Regions from separate parts of the Paenibacillus sp. JT31N17 genome, predicted to be linked through region 3. Evidence: predicted binding sites of a transcription regulator. Region 3 holds the regulator's gene; each other region holds the start of a gene.
The links. The regulator LexA, encoded in region 3, represses DNA repair genes until DNA is damaged. The targets are predictions, from matches to a motif close to CGAACATATGTTCG.
Positions count from the first base shown of each region.

Region 1: the regulator LexA is predicted to act here: its motif matches at 2,289-2,302, upstream of addB (helicase-exonuclease AddAB subunit AddB).
Region 2: the regulator LexA is predicted to act here: its motif matches at 2,587-2,600, upstream of AC0YOB_RS37400 (DNA polymerase IV).

Region 1 covers NZ_JBWDNP010000003.1:78,713-84,352, forward strand. The annotation lists gene AC0YOB_RS12005 (Na/Pi cotransporter family protein) at 1-572, opposite strand, end outside; gene AC0YOB_RS12010 (class I SAM-dependent rRNA methyltransferase) at 689-2,104, shown strand; gene addB (helicase-exonuclease AddAB subunit AddB) at 2,372-5,640, shown strand, end outside.
Region 2 covers NZ_JBWDNP010000027.1:46,948-52,587, forward strand. The annotation lists gene AC0YOB_RS37390 (SDR family oxidoreductase) at 1-646, opposite strand, end outside; gene AC0YOB_RS37395 (YhjD family protein) at 850-1,320, opposite strand; gene AC0YOB_RS37400 (DNA polymerase IV) at 1,317-2,570, opposite strand; gene AC0YOB_RS37405 (S-layer homology domain-containing protein) at 2,892-3,002, opposite strand; gene AC0YOB_RS37410 (hypothetical protein) at 2,984-3,238, opposite strand; gene AC0YOB_RS37415 (phospholipase D-like domain-containing protein) at 3,245-4,633, opposite strand; gene AC0YOB_RS37420 (GyrI-like domain-containing protein) at 4,947-5,570, opposite strand.
Region 3 covers NZ_JBWDNP010000010.1:143,655-149,294, forward strand. The annotation lists gene AC0YOB_RS26175 (MerR family transcriptional regulator) at 1-408, shown strand, start outside; gene glnA (type I glutamate--ammonia ligase) at 443-1,771, shown strand; gene cdaS (sporulation-specific diadenylate cyclase CdaS) at 2,101-2,730, shown strand; gene lexA (transcriptional repressor LexA) at 2,839-3,459, opposite strand; gene AC0YOB_RS26195 (LysM peptidoglycan-binding domain-containing protein) at 3,649-4,026, shown strand; gene AC0YOB_RS26200 (DUF896 domain-containing protein) at 4,148-4,339, shown strand; gene AC0YOB_RS26205 (aldo/keto reductase) at 4,396-5,382, shown strand; gene AC0YOB_RS26210 (VOC family protein) at 5,439-5,640, shown strand, end outside.

The DNA.
Region 1 (5,640 bases), on a different contig from region 3:
GTGCTGAACAAGCCGCTTGTTTGAACGGCCGGGGCAATGGACTGCATCACGCTGATCCCGATCAGCAGGAGAGCAAAACCGGCTATAATCACGGCGGCGCTACGGACAGGTTGAAACCAGCGATGCCCGGCTGCCCCTCCTGTGTTGGTGGAGTAGTTGGCCGATCGAAACGGCATGAGCTTCATTTCTCCGATCAGCGCCGTCACCAGCCAAAGTCCGCATGCCGCAGCAAGCAGGGGCCAGGCTAGGCGGTTAATGTTCAGTCCGATCAGCTCTGTTGTCAGGCAGGTTCCGATATTGGTGCCAAGAATAATGCCGAGCGTGCGCGGGAAAGTGAGCAGACCGGCATTGACAAGTCCCATCGACATGACTGTGACGGCCGTGCTGCTTTGCAGAACGGCTGTTGCTGCTGTTCCGACGGCAAGACCATGCAGCGGCGTCGCTGTTGATCTCTGCAGCACGAGGTGCAGATGCTTGCCGACCGAGCGCTGGAGAGCGAGCTCCATCGCTTTCATACCCAGCATGAACAAGGCAAAACCAAGCAGCATAGGCGCAATAATGGAGTGAATCATGAAGGCAGAACTCCTTTTACGTTCATATAATTAAAGACCGGCTGTTGTATCGATACATATGCGTAAAAACGGACAACCATGACAAGCAATGACCATTTGAAGGGCGGAAGCAGGATATGAAACACCCCAGAGCAATACTGCTGCGTGATCGCAAAAAAAGAGTAGAGCAGGGACATCCCTGGGTTTATGCCAGTGAAATTGACCGCATGGAAGGCGAGGCTGCTCCCGGGGATTTGGTCGATCTGCACAGCCACCAAGGACGGTATCTGGCCACGGGTTATTGGAATCCCCAGTCGCAAATTACAGTAAGAATTGTTTCCTATCAACCGATTGAAGCCATGGATGAAGATTTTTTCCGCGAACGCTTCGAGCAGTGCGCGCTGCACCGCAGCCGCTTCGTACAGGATCATGATTGCCGCCTTGTTTATGGCGAAGCGGACAGACTGCCGGGGCTGATTGTCGACCGTTTTGGCGATGTGCTGGTGGTGCAGCTGCTGACGCTTGGCATGGATGCCCGGCGGGAAGCCATTACGGCCGCCTTGGCTGCCGTTTTCACGCCGAAGGGGATATATGAGCGCAGCGATGTATCGGTTCGCGCGCTTGAGGGTCTGGAAGAGAGGACAGGAGTCATCTACGGGGAATGCCCGCGCATCGTGGATATCCATGAGAATGGACTGCTGCTTGAGGTGGACATCGTCGAGGGGCAGAAAACCGGCTATTTTTTCGACCAGCGTGAGAACCGCGCATCCATCGCTCCTCTCATGAAGGGTTGGGGATGGCGCAGCGGCATCAAGCTTGAAGAGCGCTCACCCGATGAAGCCTCCGATGACACGGGAGCATTGGCGGAGCTGCAGGAGGGCACACGGGTTCCCGTCAATGCGAACGGTAAAGCCGTTACTTTCCCTTATTGGGACGGGGCCACCGTGCTGGAATGCTTCGCCCATACGGGCAGCTTCACGCTGCATGCCTGTCAATACGGAGCCAAGAAAGTGACATGTCTCGATGTATCCTCCCATGCTATCGAGACTGCCCGCCGCAATACGGCCCGTAATGGCTTCGAGGACCGGGTGGAATTTGTGGTCGCCGATGCCTTCGAATATTTGCGCTCGCAGGTGAAAGGGCTGGAGGAGCGGGCGGAGCGCGGGAGAGCCGGACTTGCGGCTGGCGGTAAAACGCCGGATACTTCCAAGCCGATGGGGAACGCAGGCCGGACATGGGACGTCGTTATTCTCGATCCACCTGCGTTCGCCAAATCCAAGAGCGCCGTTCCGGGAGCGATCCGCGGCTATAAAGATATTAATCTGCACGGGATGAAGCTGGTGAACGAAGGAGGCTACCTCGTGACAGCCAGTTGTTCCTACCATATGCGCCCGGATTTATTTCTCGAGACGGTCCAGTCGGCTGCCGTCGATGCGGGCAAGCAGCTGCGGCTGATCGAATGGCGGGCTGCCGGCAAGGACCACCCCCAAATTCTCGGAGTTAGCGAAGGCCACTATTTAAAGTTCGCTATTTTTGAAGTCCGCAGCCGCTAGACTGCACTCGAATAAGGTCCAAGGTAAGTCGTCTTCTGCAGCGCTGGTCTACGCTGTCTGGGACGGCTTTTTGACTTGGATGCCTCCAGGCAAGACAGGCAGCTGCGGATACGCCTTATCAGGAGGGAATAACTGTCTGAATTTCCGATGCTTTCATAAGATGCATGATTTACCTAATGAATTGCGAACAAATGTTTGCTTTTTTGGGTGAAAACAAGATACAGGTATGATAGAATAATAGAATCGAAACGGCGAAGGGGTGAGCGTATGGCGCTCCGATTGGTAATAGGAAGATCGGGAACCGGCAAGACCCGGTTCTGTCTGAATGAGATACGCAATCAGGTGCTGGAGCAGCCGGGCGGTCCGCCGCTTGTAATGCTTGTGCCGGAGCAGGCTACTTTTCAAACGGAATATGCCCTGCTGGGAGAATCGCAGCTGAGCGGGACGATACGGGCCCAGGTGCTCAGCTTCAGGAGGCTGGCTTTCCGCGTTATGCAGGAGACGGGCGGAACAGCCCTCGTTCCAATCAGCGAGAACGGCAAGAACATGCTGCTGTACAAAATCGTGCATCGGCTTCACGATGAGCTGCAGTTATATCAGGGAAGCGAGTCGCAGCCCGGGTTTATCGAACGGCTTGGCGATCTGATGACGGAATGGAAGCGGTACGGGATAGAACCGGAAGATATTGAAACATTTCTGTCGGAGGGCGATTATGGGAGCAGTAATCAGCTGCTCGGCCGCAAGCTTCACGATCTGAGGCTGATTGGCGGGCAGCTGGTCAAGGAACTGACAGGTTTGTACATAGATGCTGAAGATTATTTATCCTGGCTGATTCGAGGCTTCCATGAAGCGGCTTCGATGCGCCAGACGCATATATGGGTGGATGGCTTTCACGGCTTTACCCCCAAGGAATTCGAAGCGCTTGAAGCTATGATGCGGCAAGCTGAAGAGATCACAGTAACCCTAACGCTGGACCGGGTATATGGGACCGGGGAACAACCTCATGAGCTGGATATGTTCCGCTCCACTGCCGAGACCTTCCTGAAGCTGCGCGAGCTGGCGCTTGCCAATAATGTTCCTTTGGCAGAACCGGTGGTTCTGAATGACGGGACGCCCTGGCGTTACCGCGGCAGTCCGATGCTGGCGCATCTGGAAGGGCATTACAATGACCGCGCTCCGCTCAGGCTCACGCAGGAGCAGCTGGATGGCGGCGGGCTGACGCTTCACAGCGCCGTTCACCGGCGCGCCGAGGTGGAGGCTGTGGCGCGCGACATTGTCCGCAAAACGCAGGACGAAGGGCTCCGCTACAGGGATCTTGCCGTCATGGTGCGAAATGCGCCGGATTATAATGATTACATAACGGCTGTGTTTGCCGATTACGAAATCCCTTATTTTCTTGACCAAAAGGATGCCGCGCTGCATCATCCTCTAGTGGAATTTATTCGCTCCGCTCTGGAAATTGCCGCTCATGGCTGGAGATACGAGGCGGTATTCCGCTGCATCAAAACGGAGCTTCTCATGCCTGACGACGGTAGTCTAACACGGGAATCCTTCGACATTCTGGAGAACTACGCTCTGGCTGCCGGCATTGACGGTAACCGCTGGTTGACCCGCAGCCAGTGGAAGCCCTTGATGAGAGACACGCTTGATGGCGATCCTGCGGAGGCCCGTGAACCGGATATCCGCCTGCTGGAGGCTGTTCTTGCCGCGCGGGAAGCCGTAGTGACGCCGCTCCACAAGTTTACAAGGTCTCTGAAGAAGGCGGGCAGCGTCAGGCAGATGTGCGAGGCCTTGTATCAGCTTCTTATGGGAATTGATGCTCCCGACCAACTGGAGCGCTGGAGCCGCAAAGCGGCGGCTGAAGGGAAAACCCAAATTGCCCGTGAGCACCGGCAGCTGTGGGACGGGGTTATGAATATACTGGATCAGCTGACAGAGATGACCGGAGACGAGTCTATGAAGGTCCCCCTGTTCGCGGGTATGGTGGAAACAGGTCTTGAGAGTCTCAAGCTTGCTGCAGTCCCGCCGGCGCTGGATCAGGTGCTGGTTGGGAATATAGACCGTACCCGTTCGGGAAGGGTGCGCGGCTGCTATGTGCTGGGAGCAAACGATGGAGTTATGCCGCAGAGAATTCAGGAGGATGGCGTTCTTACTGAGCAGGAACGGGAAACGTTGGGTAGCGGAGGGCTTCAGATGGCGCCGGGAGTCCGCAGGAGGCTGCTTGACGAGCGTTTTCTGATTTACAACGCATTAACAACCGCAAGCCGTTATTTGTGGATCAGCTGGCCGGTAGCGGATGAAGAAGGAAAAAGTCTTCATCCTTCCGAAATTATGCGCCATATGAAGCAGCTTTTTCCAGGGATACAGGAGAAGGGGATAGCCGCCGAGCCTGCTGCCGGGATGGAAGAGGAGGAGCAGCTGTCTTTTATTTCCCATCCGGAGCGGACGCTCTCATATGTCATCAATCAGCTGCGCGCATGGCGTCAAGGTACGGACATCGCACCGGCATGGTGGGAAGCCTTCAACTGGTTTGCTGTCCGGCCACGCTGGCAGGATAAGCTGGGACGGCTTGTGCGTTCGCTGGAATATACGAATTTCGTGCCTTCCCTGTCGCTGGCCACCGCCGATCAGCTGTATGGAACATTGCTCAAGGGCAGTGTGTCCAGAATGGAACGGTTTGTTTCCTGTCCGTTCCAGCATTTTGCCATCCACGGGCTAAGGCTGCGTGAGAGGGAGCTGTTCCAGCTTGGAGCGCCGGATATCGGGCAGCTGTTCCACGCTGCCCTGAGCAGGCTTGCACTCTCGCTTGGGGAGAGATGGGGCATGCTCGGCGCGGAGCAAATCCGGGCTGAGTCCGCCATCGTTGTTGAAGAGCTGGCAATGCGTCTGCAGTCGCAGATTCTGCTGAGCAGCAGCCGGCACCGTTATGTCGCGCGCAAATTAAAAGATATAGTCGGCCAAGCCGCCGTTATTCTGGGTGAGCATGCGCGACGTGCGCAGTTCCAGCCGGTTGGGCTCGAAATTGACTTTGGCCCGGATGGTCCCCTGCCTCCGGTAACGATTCCGCTTGCCAATGGCCGCATGCTTCAGATGTCCGGCCGGATTGACCGTGTTGATGCGGCCCAAACCGATGAAGGTCTGCTGCTGCGCGTGATTGACTACAAGTCAGGCGCTACGCAGCTGCGCCTCGAGGAGGTCGCTTACGGGCTGGCGCTGCAAATGCTGACCTATCTGGATGTCCTGCTCAGCGCTGCGCCGGAGTGGCTGGGGCAGCCGGCCAAGCCCGCAGGCGTGCTTTATTTTCATGTGCATAATCCGCTTATATCGTCCTCCAATGTGCTCAGCAGCCATAAGGCCGGCGCAGAACGTCTGAAGCGGTTCAAGCTCAAGGGTCTGGTGCTGGCGGATGAAACAACGGCCAGAATGATGGACGGCGCGCTGGAGTCCGGCTATTCGGAGCTGCTTCCTGTGGCGATCAAGCGGGACGGCGGTTTTTACAGCAGCTCTTCAGTCGTTTCGCATGAACAGTGGGATAC
Region 2 (5,640 bases), on a different contig from region 3:
CCTGTTCAACGCTACGATATCCCGTATGGCCATTCAAATCCGTAGCTGTGTACCCTGGATCAGCTGAATTTATCTTGATCGGCGTATCTTTTAATTCTTTGGCGAACAAGACAGTCAGTGCATTGACTGCCGTTTTCGAACTCATGTAGGCGAGCAAATTTACTCCGTATTTTTCGGCATCGGATTCCGGGTCAATATTCATGGTCAAGGAAGCCAAGCCGCTTGAAAGGTTTACAATTCTGCCAGCAGGCGATTTTTTAATCAAAGGGAGCATTGCCTTAGTAACAGAAAACATGCCGAAAACATTTGTCTCATAAGTATTCCTAAGAACGGTCAATTCCAGTTGACTCGGAGGAAGACCTCTATCCAAGCTCACGCCAGCGTTATTGATCAGAACATCAAGCGCACCATACTGATCTTCAATACGCTTCGCAGCAGATTGAATGGTATCCAGGTCTGTAACGTCAAGCGTTATTGCCTCAGCATCTATGTTCTCATTCTTCAGCGAAGCTGCGGCTTCCTGCCCTTTGGATTGATCTCTTGAACCGACCAAAATTGTGAATCCCAGCTTGCCCAATTGTCTGGCGCTCTCGAACCCGATACCTTTATTCCCACCCGTTATCAAAACAGTCTTCGAAATGTTCATGATTACGCCTCCTGGAGATAGAATTTACTTGCTGAAGCTCATGTTACAACTTGGAGTACACTCCAAGTCAAGAGCAAAATTCAAGGTAGGATGTCATCCTATTGGACGATCGGGGGCGAGTATCCAAGAAAGCTTGCCGTTGTGCGCTGCATGTTTATTCGATTGCAGACGATCGAGGCTTGTGTCGCTCTCATAAACTGCACTCACACTTTCGCCTTCAGCCGCGCTGTCAGCTCCGTTGTATACTTCGTCAGCCGAATGCCTATCTCCGAGCGCATAACGTCGCGCGTCATTCCGAATCGTTCTTCGTAACCCCGGTAATAACACTTATGATAAATCACCATGTCTTCTTGTTCTTCCGTGACGACGCGAATATTCCGTTTCTTCAACTCGCTCCGTAATCGATAATAGTCTTCGGCTATCGTGGTTAAGACTTTATGGCCCGCGGCCAGGTAGAGTCGTTTCATCACGTTAGATGAGTTCTCGATATCGGATATGCTTTTCTGAATCATCTTCTCCATATGCGGCAATAGGATATAATCGCGGATCATGATGCGTTCTTCCATCGTCAAATTCTTTCCGGTGCCTGCTGCTTGTTTCCGGTCATATTGTTCAGCATGTTCAGTCAGCAGCATTTTGGACTTCCACCGTTCATTGCCGTCGAGTTTGCTCATTTAAAGTGACCTCCGATCTGTTCCGCTCTCTCGCGGGCGACTCCAGATTCAAGAAGCGAAGAAGCATGTATGATGGCGTCGCTCCCGAAACGGTTTTTGATTTCGTCGATCGCACGTTCCTTACGGTATGCGCGAGAACGGTCCTCAAATAGGGTCAGTTGGATTACGCTGTCTACGGATAACTGCCCTAATGATATGCTGAGATGGCTAATGGGCATTCCACTCCAATGCTTTATAAACAGCGCATGCGCGGCAGCCGCGACCTCATGCGTTAACGATGTCGGCTGAGATAACGTCATTTGACGGCCGAATCCCGCCGACCTTTCCCCATTCGTTTCTCCCGCGCCTACCGATACTACGCGGCCTTGATACCCGTAACGGCGGGCCCGCCGACACACCTCGACAACTAACTCCAGCAGTACGACTTCGATATCCGTAAGCTTCGTATACAGACGCCATCTGAGCGTCTTGCCGTGACTTATATTCTTAATCTGCGACCTGATGTTCGATACAACCGGTGATGGATCGATTCCTCGTGCTGTCTGCCAGTAGTAACCAGCCTGAATATCGCTTTGGCGGCCCATTCGACGCCGCATTCGCGCCTTAAAATCGCCGAAGTCCAGCCGCGCTATGTCTCCAATTGTGTTTAGTCCCATCCGGACAAAATGCTGAGTCATCCGGTTCGCGACCATAAACATTTGATGGACCGGCAGCGGCCACAATTCCGCTTCGATATTACCCTGGTTCAATTCGAAAATACCGTCTGGACGTTTCTTGGCGAAGTTGTCCGTCGCCATTTTAGCGAGAATTTTCGTTGGCCCGATCCCCACCCGCGACCATACGCCGGTCGATAAAAGTACGCGTTCCTGAATTTGGCGCGCAATCTCCAGCGGCGATCCGAAATATTTAATGGAGCCGGTTACGTCGAGAAATTGTTCATCGATCGAATACGGTTCGACCTGGTCCGTGAAGGAGGCGAAGATTTCGGAAATAAACAGTGATATCGTGACGTATGTTTGCATACGAGGGCGTACGACGACTAGATCCGGACACTTCCCCATAGCTTCACCAACACGTGAGGCTGTAGTAACCCCGCGTGCCTTTGCGATTGGACAGGCCGCAAGTATGATTCCTCCGCGACGGTCCGGATCCCCAACGGCTATTGGTTTATCGCGCAGATCCGGCCGCGCTGCCTTTTCGACCGAAGCGTAAAATGATTGACCGTCAACCAAAAATATTGTCCGTTCCATTTTAATCACCTCGACACGAACATTAGTTCCTATATATTATATGACGGGAACCCCAGTTCGTATACAGGGGAAATATTCCCTGTTGTGTGCTTAAGGCTCAAATTGTACTCTTGGTCCAAAGAAAAAATAGTTTCGGACTTACAGTGTTGATTTTATGCGCTTGATATCTGGAAAAATCGTTTGTCTTTTGAAAATAACTTTTAGACTGTACGATTTTAATAAGCAAAAACCCTGTCAAAACACGAAATAAAGTTGTCGGCCATAAAATGAAAACTCCTGCCGCGTAAAAGCCGACAGGAGTATATTTCGTTGCATTAACCTTTAATATTGGTTGTATATCCGGTAGAGGAATACTGCCGCTTCTGCTCGTGTCGTTGGCGCCTGAGGGTTAAGCTTGTTTCCGGAGCCGGAGATTAGACCTTCCTCCGCCAGGCAGCCAGACTCGCCTTCGCATGAGCTGAGATGTCCCCGTTGTCACTGAACGAAGCCAGAATGGCGGGATCTCCCGAGGCTTTCAGCTGCTTGACTTTCTCCAAAGCACGAGCGGTCAGCACCATCATATCCTGCCGCGAGATGTTTTCCAGCGGATGGAATTCATCATAGCCGGTACCCGCAGCCAAGCCTAGCTGCTTCGCAACGCCAAGCGCTTCGGGCTTGTCCTTATCCACAAACCGCTATTTCCCATAATTCGCAGGGTCCAAGAGATAAGCAAGACCTTTCCAATCGAATTCGCCCTTTTCTCGTCTAAGCTGGTTTTCGCGTGCGATGTTCCGGTAAAGCCTAAGCGCCTCACGGTCGTCAAGCTGCCGGGTGTCTTGACCCAAATGTTCGGACAGAAGCTGACGGCGAAGTGAACTCACTACTTTAGGATCCCAGAATGATGCGTTCATCTCCGTATGACCATAAAGTGAATTCGAGTGAAGATTGCAGGAACCGATCGTTGCCCACGAGTCGTCGATTAGCATGATCTTGGCATGGATGTAGATATTGCTTCGCCTTCCCTGTCCATTCGGCCCTGCAATACCGACAAGAGTGAAATTCCCGTATCGGCAGAGTGCCTCCATCTGGTCGAAGAACTTTCTTATATCCATCCCACTGAATGCAAGAACATAGGATTCGGGATCGGGAACGAGGAGAACGACCTCCACTCCACGCGTTAGGGCTTCCTCCAGTCTCGCCACGATTTCCGGAACCGGTAAAGCCTGATTTTCAAGGTAAATGGAACGTTGCGCGCCGTCAATAGCCTGTTTGTATTGCTCTAAAACGGATCGTTCCCCAGTGGCTATATCGTAAGGAGATCCTCCTGGCGTAGGGTAACTATCGCTGTAACGGCCCGGATATACTTGTCTTTGAATCTGCACTTGGGTGTCTCCACGCGGAGTGGATACTCGTGTCGGGAACAGTAGCTCATCCTCACCGTTATGGGCCCATACGCCGTCAGCTTCCAGACGTTCGCTGGCCTCGTTCCATCTCTGAACGAAATTGTGATGCACGTCGGTCGCAGAAGGACCAGTCACTTCGACATAGACATCGTGCCGATGCCCTTCACCAATGTGGCCGGGTTCAAAAGCCTTGAAGGTCGGATTGATTCCGCCGACGAATGTCGTCTCGGATTCATACCCTGCATCCATAAGCCAAGTTTTTTGATGTTGGCAATACTTACCATATGTTCGGTCCCAACGGACGCGAAAGCGCGATCCCCGTGCAGCGAGCATTTCGCGGTCAGTGTCAGATCCTGAAAAGTCCTGACCATACCCACTGCTCTCAGTATTTGAACGCCAGAAAATAATCCGAACATCCAACCCTCGCCCTACCGCACGGTCCAACACATCGAACAGAGTGCCGCGATCGCCCGGCATCTGGAAATCTGGGTCCATGAATGTAATCGTTAACCAGATACTGTGCTGCGCCTCTTCGATGGCCTCACAAATGCGCCGGAAGGTAGGGGCGCTATCCACTAAAGGGCGAATCAAATTACCGTTCCTTACGGGATAAGAACCGGATTCGATAAATGCAATATGCGGCCTAGAACTGTCGTCAGCTAAACGATTAGGATGATTCATGCTTGCTACGCCTCCCTTTATGTGAAACTAGAAAGATCATATCACATCTTATTTGAAGGAAATATTGAGATAAAATAAAGAAAAAAACCTCAATACTACAACTAACATGTAGCACGATGAGGTCCCTATCTTTATAAATTTATTACGCAATTCTGCCTGTTAGCGTAGTGAAGGGCTGCCGCGCGGCAGCCCTTCAGCATCGAGCCAATCGTACCCGTTCTTTAATGAAGAAAAAGAGGAACTGCCAAAAGGCAAGCTCCTCCACTATCGTAATCCGTTAGCAGAACATTACTCGAATTCTCATATCCGTTATTCAGGCTTTATTAACAGAGAATCTTAACACCGTTTTCATCTTGGACGGTTCAGTCTTACGGGGATCAGACAAATAAATTTCCCGATGTATTTTGCTTGAACGGTTAAATCCCTGTTCTGTACAAAACTCTTCCATTCGGGCAAAGCTTTTCGGTTCATCATCAAAGCTTCCAATATGCATCATTTGACAGCTCAATCCATCTTCCACTTGCTCAAACCGAACGTTCTCAAGAAAAGAGTTTTGTTTTTTCCTTTTCGTCTGTTCCAAAAATCGCTCGAACCCTTCTTGATTCAAAAAATCGGGTTGGCGTATCATTATCGTATACTTAAAATTATTTTTGTCTGTCGCGGGTTTTGACCGGTCAAGCAAATCCCATTCACCTTCGAGTGGAAAAACCGTATATTCATAATATCCAACGGGCACATCTTCACTTTTATAGGACATTCTCACCGCATAACTCATGCTGTACAAAGCTTCTGTTGCCTTGGCGAATTCCTCGCCATTGGGATCACCAGATCCACTGACCATAAAGAATGGCATCCTCGGCACTACCACAATTTCTGGCTCTGTTTTTGGCATATAAAGTTGCTTATAATCTTTTTTATAATCTACCTTTTTGCTCAAAGCCGATACCTCCTTTAACATAAAATATACAAGTTGTCATTTCCGCCTTCATCTGTTGTGCGTGTTGAAC
Region 3 (5,640 bases):
GCTGACGATATACGTAGAAATATGGCGCTTTTTCCAATCGGAATCGTCATGAAACTAACCGATCTGACTGCTCGGCAAATTCGTTATTACGAGCAGCATGAGCTGATTATTCCCGCGCGTACGGGAGGCAACCAGCGGTTATTTTCGTTCAATGATGTGGAAAGGCTGCTGGAAATCAAATCACTCATTGAGAAGGGCGTCAATATTGCCGGTATCAAGCAGGTCATGAATCCCGTTTCCAAGGAATCGGAGGAAGCGACTGTCCTGAGTGAGCAATCTGAGGTGAAGCGTCGTGAATTGTCAGACGCACAGCTGCATCGTCTGCTGAAGCAGCAGCTGCTGGAGAAGAGACCGGGCAAAGCCTCCATGATTCAAGGCCAACTGTCTCGATTCTATAACAAAAAGTAAAATACGCACTACTATTCGAAGAGGAGATGATTGAGTGAGCTACACCAGAGAGGACATCCTGCGTGCGACCAAAGAAGAGAATGTTCGATTTATCCGACTGCAATTTACCGATCTTCTGGGAACGATCAAGAACGTGGAAATTCCTGTAAGCCAACTGGAAAAAGCCCTTGATAATAAAATGATGTTTGACGGTTCCTCCATTGAAGGTTATGTCCGTATTGAGGAATCCGATATGTACTTATACCCCGATCTGGATACTTGGGTGATTTTCCCCTGGGTTGCTGAAGATCGGATTGCCCGATTAATCTGCGACATCTATATGCCTGACGGAACACCTTTCGCAGGAGATCCCCGCGGTATCCTGAAACGGGCGCTGAAAGAGGCTGCAGAATTGGGCTATTCCGCAATGAACGTTGGGCCTGAGCCGGAGTTCTTCCTGTTCAAAACCGACGACAAAGGTGAGCCTACCACCGAATTAAACGATCAGGGCGGATATTTCGACCTTGCGCCGATGGATCTGGGCGAGAACTGCCGCCGCGAGATCGTACTTACGCTTGAAGAAATGGGCTTTGAAATTGAAGCATCCCATCACGAAGTCGCGCCGGGCCAGCATGAGATTGATTTCAAATATGCCAATGCCATTAAAGCGGCTGACCAGATCCAAACATTCAAACTCGTTGTTAAGACTATCGCCCGTCAGCATGGATTGCATGCTTCCTTCATGCCTAAACCGCTGTTTGGCGTAAATGGTTCGGGAATGCACTGCCACCAATCCCTGTTCAAAGGCAAGGAAAATGCGTTCTACGACGAGAACGACAGAGTCGGGTTAAGTCAGGATGCCCGTTATTACATGGCTGGTGTTCTCCGCCATGCCCGCGCATTCGCAGCTATCACGAACCCGACAGTCAATTCCTACAAACGGCTGGTTCCAGGCTACGAGGCGCCAAATTATGTAGCATGGTCCGCAAGCAACCGCAGTCCGATGATTCGTATTCCGGCATCGCGAGGTCTCAGCACCCGTATTGAAGTGAGGAATCCGGATCCCGCTGCCAACCCTTATCTGGCACTGGCGGTCATGCTCAGAGCCGGTCTGGATGGTATCAAAAACAAACTTCCGCTGCCTGCTCCAACCGATCGTAATGTCTACATTATGACAGAGGAAGAGCGTATCGACGAAGGTATTCAAAGCTTGCCTGAGAGTCTTAAGGAAGCGCTCGATGAAATGCTGCGTGATGACATTATTTGTGACGCGCTTGGCGATCATGCACTTGCTCATTTCTTCGAATTGAAAGAAATTGAGTGGGACATGTACCGCACACAGGTTCACCAGTGGGAACGCGATCAATATTTGACTTTGTACTAAAACCGGAAATCCCTTGGCGCTATTAGCGTCGAGGGATTTTTTCTTTGGGGGTATATTGAAAAATGACAGCTCACTCGGGATAGCGCCCCCCATAGTGCCCCCAAAATGCCTCTTGATAAATTTAAGAGAAGGATTATGACAAAGCGTTGAAATAGTCCAAGGCTCCGGTACTTATAAGCTTGCCCCTGACTGGTATTCATTCCCCGCGAGCTTCGGCTGGCGGGTATTTGTTCGTTTAGTGTCATAATTAAAATGAAGCTTCTCGTCAATACTAAAGTACCATGGACGGGTTTGGGCGGTAAAAAATTAAAGTGTGCGGGGTGTATGAAATGGGGCAGGGTAATTGCGATGAGACTCCTTTAAAGGAACGGCTGAAACAGCATATCCATCTTATTGTCAATGAATCACAACGTATTTTGGATAATATTGATGCTGAAAATCACTGTCTTCTGAGTGACTTTGATAATATTGGCAGAACTTTTAAAGAAGTTGAATCCTTGGCTGCTTCATTCTATCTGCAATGTTACTTATCCTCATTTACATCCAACTATTTGGATCTTTCCATATGCATTCAGAACCTAATGGAGCGCCGGCACGGGGCTTTGATTGTCATCGAGAGAAATGATAACCTGGATGCCATCATTCATTCCGGGGTTGCCCTTGTGGCCAAATTGAGCTATTCCCTGCTGGAGGCGATCTTTTATCCGGGTAATCCGCTGCATGACGGGGCCGTTCTCATCAAGTCGGATCAAATTATTTCCGCCGCCAATGTCCTGCCTGTATCCAATGCATCGGATGTGGACAAGAAATTTGGAATGCGGCATCGCGCCGCGATCGGACTGACCGAAATAACAGATGCGCTTGTACTGGTTGTATCGGAAGAAAGCGGGGATGCGTCGTTTGTCTACAAGGGAAAACTCCATCCAATAAAGACAATGGTCATGCCAACGACGGTCTAAATGTATTTTTGAGTATTTTGAGGTAATCCGATAAAACCCAATATGTAAAATAAAAAGGACTGGCGAAGCCCTGAAGGCGACGCCAGTCTCTGCTTCATAAGAAGTCACTTAGTGAATATCGCGGAAAAGTCCGATAACTTTACCTAAAATCGTTACATTGCGAAGCCGAATCGGCTCCATTGTCGGATTCTCAGGCTGCAGCCGGATATGATCACGTTCACGATAAAAGGTTTTCACCGTCGCTTCGTCATCCTCCGTCATTGCAACCACGATGTCGCCGTTGATAGCAGATTGCTGCTGCCGCACAATGACATAATCGCCGTCCTGAATGCCTGCGTCAATCATGCTCTCTCCCATTACGTTAAGTATGAAGACATTATGATCGCCGACTTTGCTTGAAGGCAGAGGATAGTAATCCTCAATGTTCTCGGTTGCTGTAATTGGCACCCCTGCAGTAACCTTGCCCACAATGGGAACTTTGGTGATTGCGATTGGAAAAGGAATCTCATTGTCCGCTTGATCTAATATCTCAATCGCTCTCGGTTTCGTCGGGTCACGGCGGATTAAGCCTTTCTTCTCCAGACGGTCCAAATGTCCGTGTACGGTTGAACTGGAAGCAAGTCCTACAGCTTCACCGATTTCCCGGACGGATGGGGGATATCCCTTCTCCCGCACCTCCGTCTTGATGAATTCCAGAATCGCCTGTTGGCGGTTCGATAGTTTCGACACCAGAATCACTCCAAAGGTTCATTTGTGTCAAATTATAACACAGAACCGGAGTTCGTACAAACATAAGTTCGAGAAACAAGAGTTCGTATTTTGTGGGGAACAAATGTTCCGAAAACAGTTGACTGCAAACGGGTGTTCGTGTTAATATCGGTTTATCGAAAACAGAACAAACGTTTGGGGTGCTGGGAAATGATGATAACAATATCTTCTTACTCTTCTATGAATTCAGAGAATAAAGCTGATAAAGGTTACATGAAATCTGCATCAGCTAAAAGTAGGCCAAAGAAGCTTGTGATGCGGATGATAGCGGCAATATTGTTTTTCTCCCTCTTATTCGTTGGTTTTTCTATAATGCAGGGAAGTGCAACGAGCGAGCATCCAGCGGAGCCCGCTGCGGGCGAGAAAGTTATCTCGATCAGTGAGGGCCAGACACTTTGGGAAATAGCAGGGGATCTGCGTAAGGAAGGCGAAGATATCCGGCGAATCATTTATGACTTGAAGGAACGGAACAACCTGACTTCCAGCACACTTATGGCCGGACAAACATTGATTATACCAGCGGACTGATGCAGTCCGCTTTTTTTATTTCCATCTACAGGACAAAGGTCGTATTTTCTTGACAATTGAGGATTAAAAATGTCAAAGTAAAGGGTGAATGTTTACAGCATCATGAGAGGAGCGTATCGGTTTGGAAGAGCTTATTGCAAGGATTAATGAGTTGTCACGAAAGAATAAAGCTGTCGGATTAACTCCGGAGGAAACAATCGAGCGCGATGCTCTGCGTCAGAAATATCTGGAGAATTTCAAGCAAAATTTCAAGAATCAAATCGAAACCATCAAATTTGTGGAAGATGAGGAAGAAAGCGGCGGCAAGCATTAAAACTGCTTGCGGCTAGCCCGGTTTCACCAAATAATAAGCAGGGTGGGGTTATAACGATGCAAATCAAGCTGCTTGGACGCAGTGGACTTGCCGTTTCGGAGCTTTGTTTAGGGACGATGAGTTTTGGAAATACAACAAGTCAAGGCGATTCCATTCGCATGATTCATCAGTTTATGGAGCAGGGCGGCAATTTTCTGGATACGGCGAATGTCTATGTTTCCGGCCGATCGGAGGAGATCGTAGGCGAAGCGATCAAGGATTTTCGCTCAGAGGTAGTTCTGGCAACAAAAGTGCGGATGAATACCGCTGACCATCCCAACGGGGCGGGCGTCTCGCGCAAGCATATTATGCAAAGCGTCGAAGAAAGCCTGCAGCGTCTGCAGACTGACTATATCGATTTGTATCAGGTTCATGTATGGGATCATGTGACTCCTATAGATGAGACGCTTCGCGCTCTCGACGATCTGGTCACTTCGGGCAAGGTCCGTTATATCGGATGCTCCAATTTTTTTGCCTGGCAGCTGATGAAATCCCTTGCTGTTAGCGATGCCAACCGCTATGTCCGGTTTATTTCCATTCAACCGCAGTATAGTCTGGTCAGCCGCGAGATGGATCGGGAAATGATGTCGCTTTGTCTAGAGGAGAATGTCGGCGTTATTCCCTGGGCTCCGCTTGGTGGAGGATTTCTGACGGGACGTTATTCCAGGGAAGAGCCTACATCGGGAAGATTGACGTCAAAGGTTGGAGAAAGTTCATGGGGTCTGCGCGCAACGGAACGTAACTTTGCCATTCTGGATGCCGTCCAGGCAGCCGCTCACGAACTGGACAAGACACCTGCACAAATCGCACTCGCCTGGCTGCTGCAAAGAAAAGGAATTACATCGCCGATTTTCGGAGCCAGCACATTGGAACAGTTCTCCGAAAATATGGGGGCTGTGGGCTGGACAATGCCAAGTGAAATATGGAATCGGCTGGATGAAGTTAGCTCGCTTCCTTCCGAGTATCCGAATCGTTTCATCGCCAAATTCGCCCGGCCTTTTTAACTCTTTTTCAAGAGAATGAGAATGTTTTGCACAAAGTCTTGTGATTGGGGGGCGCAATGAAGGTTAAACGAATTGTCGCCAACATAGATACCAGGAATATTGCAGCTGCCAAAAGCTTTTACCAGGATGTTCTCGGCCTCGATTTGTTGATGGATCATGGATGGATTGGAACCTATGGGTCTGATGAGCAAATGGGCATTCAAATTAGTTTCGCCCAGCACGTGGGTTCCAACACGCCTACGCCTAATTTGTCCATTG